One region of the Streptomyces flavalbus genome, then DNA from elsewhere that is predicted to be linked to it. Evidence: riboswitches for the same ligand, from Rfam matches in the RefSeq annotation. Region 1 holds a riboswitch; the other holds the start of a gene.
The links. Region 1 has a riboswitch for thiamine pyrophosphate ahead of thiO (glycine oxidase ThiO). Riboswitches for the same ligand answer to the same signal wherever they lie in the genome.

Region 1 (5,328 bases):
GGCCCGGTAGACGGTCGCCATCCCGCCGACGGCGATGCGCGCCTCGATGCGGTAGCGGCCGTCGAGCACCTGCCCGACGAGAGGGTCCTGAAGGGTCGTGTCCACGCAGGCGAGTCTACGAGCAGCGACTGACAGACCCGCCCGCTTGCACCAAGATCGCACCAGACCTGAGTCACACCTGTGACGCAACGCACGAACGGAAACCCGCCGACGGTGCTCAGCCACCCACGGGAGACCCGAACTTGTCAGCCGACTGGAAACGGGCGGTGCGCGGGTGGGAGAAGAACCCGGTCAGGGCAACGCCGGTTCAGAACGCGGGCCGCTCAGGGTCGAGAACCGCCAAGCCCTCCGCAGGAGACGACGCCGAGGCGAACCGCCGCCGCGGAATCCGACCCGCCCGCCACGCGAGCCGCCCCGCCTCCACCCCGTGCCGCATGGCGTCGGCCATCAGCACCGGCTCCTGCGCCCGCGTCACCGCCGACGCCAGCATCACCCCCGCGCACCCCAGCTCCATCGCCAGCGCCACGTCCGACGCCGTACCGGCCCCCGCGTCGAGGATCACCGGCACCCCCGCCCGCTCCACGATCAGCTCGAAGTTGTGCGGGTTGCGGATGCCGAGCCCCGACCCGATCGGTGACCCCAGCGGCATGATCGCCGCGCACCCGGCGTCCTCCAGCTTCCGCGCCAGCACGGGATCGTCGTTGGTGTACGGCAGCACCGTGAACCCGTCGTCGACCAGCGTCTCCGCCGCGTCCAGCAACTCGATCGGGTCCGGCAGCAGGGTCCGCTCGTCGGCGATGACCTCCAGCTTCACCAGGTCCGTGCCGAGCGCCTCCCGCGCGAGCCGGGCCGTCAGCACGGCCTCACCGGCGGTGAAGCACCCGGCGGTGTTGGGCAGCACCCGGATGCCGAGCCGGTCGAGCACGGACAGCACGGAACCCCGTACGGACGGGTCCACGCGCCGCATCGCGACGGTCGTCAGCTCGGTCCCGGAGGCGACCAGCGCCCGCTCCAGCACCTCCAGGCTGGGCGCCCCGCCGGTGCCCATGATCAGCCGGGACGTGAAGGCCGTACCGCCGAGGACGAAGGGATCGTCGGCCATGGTCAGCCTCCTTGGACGGCGGTGAGGACCTCGACGCGGTCCCCGTCGGTGAGGGACGTCGTGGCCCACTGCGCGCGCGGGACGACGGTTTCGTTGACGGCGGCGGCCACTCCGGACGGCGCCGCGGTGAGCGTCCTGACGAGGACGTCGAGAGCCGTGCCGGGCGCGACGCTCCGGGGCTCCCCGTTGACGGAGATGTTCATGCGGGCGACTCCATGAGGGCCGGGGTTCCTGAGAAGCGCTGGGGGGTGAAGGGCCGGGCCACCTCGGGCAGCTCCCCGGTGGCCAGCACGTGCGCCATGGCGTCCCCGGTGACGGGCGTGAGCAGGACGCCGTTGCGGTAGTGCCCGGTGGCCAGCAGCAGCCCGTCCAGCGCGGTCGGGCCGAGCAGCGGCGCGTTGTCCGGGGAGGCGGGACGCAGTCCCGCGCGGGTCTCCGTCAGCGGCAGTTCGGTGAGGCCCGGCACCAGTTCGTGCGCGTCGCGCAGCAGCTCGTACACGCCGCCCGCGGTGACCGTGGTGTCCCAGCCGAGTTCCTCGCTGGTGGCGCCGACGACGAGTTCGCCGTTCTCGCGGGGCACCAGGTAGACGTGGCTGCCGCGGACCACCGCGCGGACGGTGCGGGTGAGGAACGGCGCGTACCGGCGCGGCACGGTCAGCCGCAGCACCTGCCCCTTCACCGGCCGTACGGGGGGCAGTACGGCGCCGGGGACGCCCGCGAGCCGCCCGCTGAGGCTGCCCGCCGCGAGGACCACCTGCCCGGCGCCCAGCGGATCGCCGTCCCGCGTGAGCACGCCGGTGGCCCGGTCCCGCGTGACGGTGAGCCGCTCGGCCCAGGCGCGGTGGAGGACCACGCCCGCCCGCTCGCAGGCGGCCACCAGCGCCGCAGAGAGCCGCCGCGGGTCGATCTGGTGGTCGCCGTCCACCCGCAGTCCGCCGCGCACGCCCGGCGCCAGCATCGGCTCAAGACGGCGGCAGTCCCGGCCGGACAGCCACTCCGATTCCAGCCCGGACTGCCGTTGCAGGGCGTGCAGTTCGCGCAGCTCGGCGCGGTCGTCGGCGTCCAGCGCGACGGCGAGGGTGCCGTTGCGGCGGTAGCCGAGGTCGTGGCCGGTGAGGTCGGTGAGTTCCGCCGCGAAGTCGGGGTAGCGGCGGGCGGAGGCGAGGTTCAGACCCAGCAGGGTCTGCTCGCCGTAGTGGAGTTCGGTGACGGCGGCCAGCATCCCGGCCGCCACCTGCGCGGCCCCGCCGCCCGGCGCGGGATCCACGACCGCGGTGGTGAGCCCGCGCTGCGCGGCCCGCCACGCGGTGACCAGTCCGATGACTCCGCCCCCGACGACGAGGACGTCTGACGTACGCGACATGGGCGTCCAGCCCCTCCCTTCGCCGGCATGACCCGGATCAGGTTCGTACGGTCGGAGGCCGCCAGCCTCCCTCTCAGCCCGGTGCGTCCGGGCTCCCGCGAGTGCTTTACGTTGGCCACCCACCCTAGCCGCTGCCACGACGTCTCTGTAAGGGAGCCTCCCGTATGCCCCGTTCGCTCGACGGCCTCGTCCTCGCCCCGGTCGCCGACCAGGCCCCAGGTCAGGTCGGCACCCGCACCCGGTTCACGTACCACGAGGAGGACGGTGAGATCTGGGCGGAGTACGCGGGCGGGGACGTCGTACGCGGCCATCTGGTGGGCACCCGGGACGGGGACCGGCTGGACTTCCGGTACGTCCAACTCAAGGAGGACCGGACGACGTCCTCCGGGCACTGCGTGTCGACCGTCGAGGAACTCCCCGACGGGCGGCTGCGGTTGACGGAGACCTGGGAGTGGGAGTCCCAGGAGGGCAGTGGCACCAGCGTTGTGGAAGAGGTCACGGAGTCCGCCTCCTGACCGACCTTTCAGCAGGTGTCTATGGTGATCAGGTGAGCGAGCAGACGCAGGCACGGACAGGGTCCACGGCACGGCGCGTGGTCGTCGTCGGCGCGGGCATGGCCGGGGTCCAGACCGCGGTCGCCCTGCGCGAACAGGGCTTCACCGGCGAGGTGACCCTGATCGGCGCGGAGCCGCACCAGCCCTACGACCGGCCGCCGCTGTCCAAGGCCGTGCTGCTCGGCAAGGCCGAGGACTCCGCCTTCGACGTCGACTTCGAGGCGCTCGGCATCGAGCTGCGGCTCGGCCGCGAGGTCCTCGGCGTGCGCCCCGCCGACCACGAGCTGGACACCGGCGCCGGGCCCGTCCCGTACGACGTCCTCGTCCTCGCCACCGGCGCCGAACCCGTGCCGCTGCCGGGCACCGAGGGCGTGCCCGGGGTGCACCTGCTGCGCACCCTGGACGACGCCGGGCGGCTGCGGCCGGTGCTGGCCCGGCAGCACGACATCGTGGTCGTCGGCGCGGGCTGGATCGGCGCGGAGTTCGCCACCGCCGCCCGGGAGGCGGGGTGCGCGGTGACGGTCGTGGAGGCCGCGGAGCGCCCGCTCGCCGGTTCGCTGCCCGCCGAGGTGGCCGTGCCGATGGCGTCCTGGTACGCCGACAGCGGGGCCGTCCTGCGCACCCACGCGCGCGTGGCGCACGTCGAGCCCGGCGTCGTGGTGCTCGCCGACGGCTCCCGGCTGCCCGCGGACGCCGTGGTCGTCGGCATCGGCGCCCGTCCCGCCACCGCCTGGCTCGCCGGGTCCGGCATCGAGCGGGGCGCCTGGGGCGAGGTGGTGGCCGACGACCGGCTGCGCGCCTCCGCGCCCGACGTGTACGCGGTCGGTGACTGCGCGTCCTTCCCGTCCGGGCGGTACGGCGAGCGGCTCCTCGTCCACCACTGGGACAACGCCCTCCAGGGCCCCCGCACGGTCGCCGCGGACATCATCGGGGAAGCGCCCGCCGCCTACGACCCGGTGCCGTACTTCTGGTCCGAGCAGTTCGGGCGGTTCGTGCAGTACGCGGGCCACCACCCCGCCGCCGACACCACGCTGTGGCGCGGTGACCCCTCCGGACCGGCGTGGACGGTGTGCTGGCTGCGCGAGAACCGCCTGGTCGCCCTGCTGGCCGTCGGGCGCCCCCGCGACCTGGCCCAGGGCAGGCGCCTGATCGAGGCGGGCACGCCGATGGACCCGGGGCTGCTGGCCGACCCGGCCCGCCCCCTGAAGTCCGCGACCGCCTGACGGCCCGCCGTCCGCCCAGGTGGGCGGGGCTGACTTCCGACTGTCAGTGGGGGATGGCAGGCTTGTTTCCGTGACCGAGATTGACGCAAAGATCGATGCTCTCGTCCCCGCCTGGCTCACCCTTCCCGACATCGCCGAGATGCTCGACGTCGAGGTGACGCGCGTGCGGCAGTTGGTGAAGGAGGGCCAGCTGATCGCCGTGCGCCGCGGGGAGAACCGCGCGCTGCACGTCCCCGCCGCCTTCATCGACGGGGACAAGGTCGTCAAGGGCCTGTCCGGAACCCTGACGCTCCTGCGGGACGACGGCTTCACCGACGAAGAGATGCTGGAGTGGCTCTTCACCCCCGACGAGAGCCTGCCCGGCACACCCGCGCAGGCCCTCAGCGAGAATCGCGGCACGGAGGTGAAGCGCCGCGCCCAGGCGCTCGCCGTCTGATCCGACGAACCACCCTGGTGTACGGGCCGGGCCCTTTCGGCCCGTACACCACCGACCACGGGGGACGACGCATGTCCGCAACCGCCCGCGACCAGCTCGCCGACGCCCGGCTCTACCTGTGCACGGACGCCCGCAGACGCCAGGGCGACCTGCCCGAGTTCCTGGACGCGGTCCTCGCGGGCGGCGTGGACGTCGTGCAACTGCGCGACAAGGGCATGGAGGCGGCCGAGGAGCTGGAGCACCTGGCCGTCTTCGCCGAGGCCTGCGCCCGGCACGGCCGACTGCTCGCGGTCAACGACCGCGCGGACGTCGCCCACGCCGCAGGCGCCGACGTGCTCCACCTCGGCCAGGGCGACCTGCCGGTCCCCGCCGCCCGCGCCATCCTGGGCGACGAGGTGCTGATCGGCCGCTCCACCCACGCCGAGTCCGAGGCCGCCGCCGCGGCCGTCCAGGACGGCGTGGACTACTTCTGCACGGGCCCCTGCTGGCCCACCCCCACCAAGCCCGGCCGCCACGCGCCCGGCCTTGACCTGGTCAGGTACACGGCGGGGCTCGGCACCGACCGCCCCTGGTTCGCCATCGGCGGCATCGACCTCGGCAACCTCGACGAGGTGCTCACGGCGGGCGCCCGCCGCGTCGTCGTGGTCCGC
Region 2 (5,328 bases), 3.6 Mb from region 1:
TTCCGCGACGAAACACCAGCGGCACAGCCCTACGCGACACCCGGGGCAGTGCCGCAGAATCCGGAGCCCATGTCCGACGCCCCGCAGCCGGTCTCCCGGCAGAAGAAGAGCGCGGGGCGCGACCTGGGCGCCGCGATAGGGGTCGGCGTCGGCCTCGGCGTGGTGATCATCGCCTCGCTGTTCGTCGTCAAGGCCGTCTTCGTCGGCGTCATCGCGGTCGCCGTCGTCGTGGGCCTGTGGGAGCTGACCAAGCGGCTCGACGAACGCAAGGGCATCAAGGCGCCGCTGGTGCCGCTCGCGGTCGGCGGCGCGGCGATGGTCGTCGCCGGGTACGTGCGGGGTGCCGAGGGTGCCTGGGTCGCGATGGCGCTCACCGCGCTCGCGGTCCTCGTCTGGCGGATGACGGAACCGCCGGAGGGCTACCTCAAGGACGTCACGGCGGGTGTCTTCGCCGCGTTCTACGTGCCGTTCCTGGCGACGTTCGTGGCGCTGCTGCTGGCCGCGGACGACGGGCCGTACCGGGTGCTGACGTTCCTGCTGCTGACGGTGGTCAGCGACACCGGGGCGTACGCCGTCGGGTGGCGGTTCGGCAGCCACAAGCTGGCGCCGCGGATCAGTCCCGGCAAGACCCGCGAGGGCCTGCTCGGCGCGGTGAGCTTCGCGATGGTGGCGGGCGCGCTGTGTATGCAGTTCCTGGTCGACGACGGCGCCTGGTGGCAGGGGCTGCTGCTCGGCCTCGCGGTCGCGGCCAGCGCCACGCTGGGCGACCTCGGCGAATCCATGATCAAGCGGGACCTCGGCATCAAGGACATGGGCACGCTCCTGCCGGGCCACGGCGGCATCATGGACCGGCTCGACTCGCTGCTGCCGACGGCGCCGATCGTGTGGCTGCTGATGGTGGCGTTCGTCGGCTCCACCTGAGGATCGCCTGACGCGCCTGACGCGCCTGACGCGCCTGACGCGCCTGACGCGCCTGACGCACCCGACGTGCCCGCCCCGGCTCATCACGGAGCCCCCGTCCCCCTCCCGGGGCGGGGGCTTCGGCGTCGTTGGCGGGTCCGCTGACCCGGTGAGACGATGCAAGATGAGCCCGGACAAAGGGGGCAGACATGCACGCCATACGCGAACAGATCGATGTCGACCGCAGCCCCGAGGACGTCTACGCCTACGCCGTCGACCCCGCCCACCTGCCCGACTGGCAGCTCAGCGCCCTGCACGCGGAGCCCCTGGACGAGGGCCCGATGGGCACCGGCTCCCGGGTCAGGGTCACCCGGCGCGTCGGCAGCCGCGAGATGCCGATGACCATGGAGGTCACCGAGTACCAGCCGCCCCATAGCTGGCGGGTCCAGACCATCGACGGCCCCGTCCGCGCCTTCTTCCACGGCGAGATCGAACCCCTCGACGGCGGTCGCCGCTCCCGGGTCACGATGGAGATGCACTTCGTCGGCCACGGCATCGGCAAGGCCCTCGTCCCCCTCGTCGTCCGGCCCCAGGTCCGCCGTGAGCTGCCCCGCAACGAGCAGCAGCTCAAGGAGCAGGTGGAGCGGATGGTCGCCTGACGGACGCCGGGCGGGCCACCCCAGTGGATCTGCGACACTGGATGGACCATGCCCAAGCCCGGAGAACTCACCTTTGTCGCGCCGCGCGGAGCCCAGAAGCCGCCGCGGCATCTCGCTGATCTGTCGCCCGCCGAGCGGAGGGAGGCGGTGGCCGCGGTCGGGGAGAAGCCGTTCCGTGCCCGGCAGCTCTCGCAGCACTACTTCGCGCGGTACGCGCACACGCCGGAGCAGTGGACGGACATCCCCGCCGCGTCGCGCGAGAAGCTGCGGGACGCGCTGTTCCCGGAGCTGATGACCGTCGTACGGCATCTGTCGACGGACGCGGACACCACCCGCAAGACGCTGTGGCGGCTGTTCGACGGGACGCTCGTCGAGTCGGTGCTGATGCGGTACCCGGACCGGGTGACCATGTGCATCAGCTCGCAGGCCGGGTGCGGGATGAACTGCCCGTTCTGCGCGACCGGGCAGGCCGGGCTCGACCGGAACCTGTCGACCGCCGAGATCGTGCACCAGATCGTGGACGGGATGCGGGCGCTGCGGGACGGGGAGATCCCCGGGGGCCCGGCGCGGCTGTCGAACATCGTCTTCATGGGGATGGGGGAGCCGCTCGCCAACTACAAGCGCGTCGTCGGCGCCATCCGCGCCCTCACCGACCCCGAGCCGGACGGGCTCGGGCTGTCGCAGCGCGGGATCACCGTGTCGACGGTCGGGCTGGTGCCCGCCATCCACCGGTTCGCCGACGAGGGGTTCAAGTGTCGGCTGGCCATTTCGCTGCACGCCCCGGACGACGAGCTGCGGGACACGCTCGTACCCGTGAACACGCGGTGGAAGGTCCGGGAGGTGCTGGACGCCGGGTGGGAGTACGCGGCGAAGACCGGGCGGCGGCTGTCCATCGAGTACGCGCTGATCCGGGACATCAACGACCAGGCGTGGCGTGGGGACCGGCTCGGACGGCTGCTGCGGGGCAAGCCCGTGCACGTGAACCTGATTCCGCTGAACCCGACTCCGGGGTCGAAGTGGACCGCCTCGCGGCCCGAGGACGAGAAGGCGTTCGTCGAGGCGATCGCCGCGCACGGGGTGCCGGTGACCATCCGGGACACCCGGGGGCAGGAGATCGACGGGGCGTGTGGACAGCTCGCCGCCACCGAACGGTAATCTGACCGCCGTAGGAACACATCTTCATATTCCGACAGGGGAGCGCCACAGCGCTGAGAGTGCGGCACACGGCCGCAGACCCTCCGAACCTGGCCCAGGTCATTCTGGGTAGGGAGATCGGTCACCACTCAAGCTGTTGCGCCCTGCCCGGGAACCCTCCGAGGTCCCGGGCGGGGCCGCGTCTTCTCCTGGTCCATCCCAGGAGGAATCCAGTGAACAGGAAGTACGTAGGGGCCCTGGCCGTCGGGCTCGGGCTCGGGCTCGTCGCGGTCACCGGGTGCGGGTCGTCGTCCGACGACGAGTCGGGCTCCGGGAGCAAGACCGTCACGCTCGTCAGCCACAACTCGTGGGCCGTGTCCAAGGACGTCCTCGCCGCCTTCGAGAAGCAGTCCGGCTACCGGGTGAAGGTTCTCACCGACGGCGACGCCGGGCAGGCCGTCAACAAGGCGATCCTGACCAAGGACAACCCGCAGGGCGACGTCCTCTTCGGCGTCGACAACACGCTGCTGTCGCGCGCCCTCGACAACGGGCTGTTCCAGCCGTACGAGGCGAAGGGCGCCGACCAGGTCAAGGCCGAGTACCGGCCCGCCGAGGGCGCGGACCGGGTCACCCCGATCGACACCGGGGACATCTGCGTCAACTACGACAAGGCGTACTTCGAGAAGCACGACCTCGCCCCGCCGACGTCGTACGACGACCTGGTCAAGCCCGCCTACAAGGACCTCCTCGTCACCGAGAACGCCTCCTCGTCCTCGCCGGGGCTCGGCTTCCTGCTCGGCACCGCGGCCGAGTACGGGGACGACGGCTGGGCCGACTACTGGGAGAAGCTCAAGGCCAACGGCGTGAAGGTGGTCGAGGGCTGGGAGCAGGCGTACAACGAGGAGTTCTCCGGGTCCGCCGGTGGCAAGGAGGCGGGCGGGGACCGGCCGCTGGTCGTGTCCTACGCCTCCTCGCCGCCCGCCGAGGTGATCTACGCCGACCCGCGGCCCGAGACCGCGCCCACCGGGGTCGCCGCCGACACCTGCTTCAGGCAGGTCGAGTACGCGGGGCTGCTCAGCAACGCCCGCAACAGCGAGGGCGGCAAGGCGCTCATCGACTTCCTGGTGGGGAAGGAGTTCCAGGAGGACATGCCGCTGAACATGTTCGTGTACCCGGTGCGGGAGGGCGCCCAGGTGCCCGAGGAGTTCGTCGAGTACGGGCCCCAGGCGGAGGACCCGCACACCATGGACCCGGCGAAGATCGCCGACAACCGTGACCCGTGGGTCAAGTCGTGGACCTCGCTCGTCCTGAAGTGACGGCAGTGAGTCCGCGCGTGCGCAGCGGCGCGGCGCGGCTGGGACTGCTGGCCCTGCCCGTCGCGTTCTTCGGCGTCTTCTTCGCCTACCCGGTCGTCGCCATCGTCTCGCGCGGGCTGCGCGCCGGGGGCGGCGGCTGGGAGTTCGGGCGGCTGTGGGACGTGCTCGGGGACTCCGGCATCCGGCAGGTGCTGTGGTTCACCACCTGGCAGGCGGCGGTCTCCACCGCGCTGACGCTGCTGGTCGCGCTGCCCGGCGCCTATGTCCTCGCCCGCCTGGACTTCCCCGGCAAGCAGGTCCTGCGGGCCGTCGTCACCGTGCCGTTCGTGCTGCCGACCGTCGTCGTCGGCACGGCGTTCCTCGCGCTCGTCGGGCGCGGCGGGCCGCTCGACGAGCTGTGGGGCGTACGCCTGGACACCACCGTCTGGGCGATCCTGCTCGCGCACGTCTTCTTCAACTACGCCGTCGTCGTACGGACCGTGGGCGGGCTGTGGGCGCAGCTCGACCCACGGCAGGAGGAGGCGGCGCGGATGCTCGGCGCCTCGCCGCTGCGGGCGTGGCGGACGGTGACGCTGCCCGCGCTGGGGCCCGCGGTGGCCGCCGCCGCGCTGATGGTGTTCCTGTTCACCTTCACCTCCTTCGGGGTGGTGCAGATCCTCGGCGGGCCCACCTTCTCCACCCTGGAGGTGGAGATCTACCGGCAGACCTCCGAGATCTTCGACCTGTCCACCGCCGCCGTGCTGACGCTCGTCCAGTTCGCGGCGGTCGGCGCGGTCCTCGCCGTGCACGCCTGGACCGTACGGCGCCGGGAGAGCGCGCTGCGCCTCGTGGACGCCGCCAGCACCGCGCGCCGGCCCCGGGGCGCCGGGCAGTGGGCGCTGCTCGGCGGGGTGCTGGTGTCGGTGGCGGTGCTGTTGGTGCTGCCGCCCGCGGTGCTGGTGCGGCGGTCGCTGGGCGCGCCCGACCTCGGCTACTACCGGGCGCTGACCGAGGACGACGGCGGGGTCTTCCTGGTCGCGCCCATCGAGGCCGTCGGCAACTCGCTGTCGTACGCGTTCGCCGCGACCGCCATCGCCGTCCTCGTCGGCGGGCTCGCGGCTGTGGCGCTGACGCGGCGGGACGCGGGGCGGCTGGTGCGCGGGTTCGACGCGCTGCTGATGCTGCCGCTCGGGGTGTCGGCGGTGACGGTCGGGTTCGGGTTCCTGATCGCGCTCGACGAGCCGCCGCTCGACCTGCGCGCCACCTGGATCCTGGTGCCGCTGGCCCAGGCGCTGGTCGGGGTGCCGTTCGTCGTACGGACCATGCTGCCGGTGCTGCGG

Region 2: linked by a shared signal. The riboswitch ahead of ACFQZ6_RS25635 (thiamine ABC transporter substrate-binding protein) and the one ahead of thiO (glycine oxidase ThiO) in region 1 are both predicted to bind thiamine pyrophosphate.

What each region holds. Positions count from the first base shown of each region.
Region 1 covers NZ_JBHTEB010000001.1:2,087,727-2,093,054, reverse strand. Annotated here, with positions in the region: partial or broken gene pknB (Stk1 family PASTA domain-containing Ser/Thr kinase) at 1-105, opposite strand, end outside; gene ACFQZ6_RS09250 (thiazole synthase) at 308-1,102, opposite strand; gene thiS (sulfur carrier protein ThiS) at 1,105-1,305, opposite strand; gene thiO (glycine oxidase ThiO) at 1,302-2,465, opposite strand; TPP riboswitch at 2,463-2,574, opposite strand; gene ACFQZ6_RS09235 (hypothetical protein) at 2,630-2,980, shown strand; gene ACFQZ6_RS09230 (NAD(P)/FAD-dependent oxidoreductase) at 3,013-4,242, shown strand; gene ACFQZ6_RS09225 (Rv2175c family DNA-binding protein) at 4,313-4,678, shown strand; gene thiE (thiamine phosphate synthase) at 4,750-5,328, shown strand, end outside.
Region 2 covers NZ_JBHTEB010000001.1:5,671,454-5,676,781, forward strand. Annotated here, with positions in the region: gene ACFQZ6_RS25620 (phosphatidate cytidylyltransferase) at 1-921, shown strand, start outside; gene ACFQZ6_RS25625 (SRPBCC family protein) at 1,110-1,559, shown strand; gene rlmN (23S rRNA (adenine(2503)-C(2))-methyltransferase RlmN) at 1,608-2,714, shown strand; TPP riboswitch at 2,741-2,847, shown strand; gene ACFQZ6_RS25635 (thiamine ABC transporter substrate-binding protein) at 2,927-4,009, shown strand; partial or broken gene ACFQZ6_RS25640 (ABC transporter permease) at 3,985-5,328, shown strand, end outside.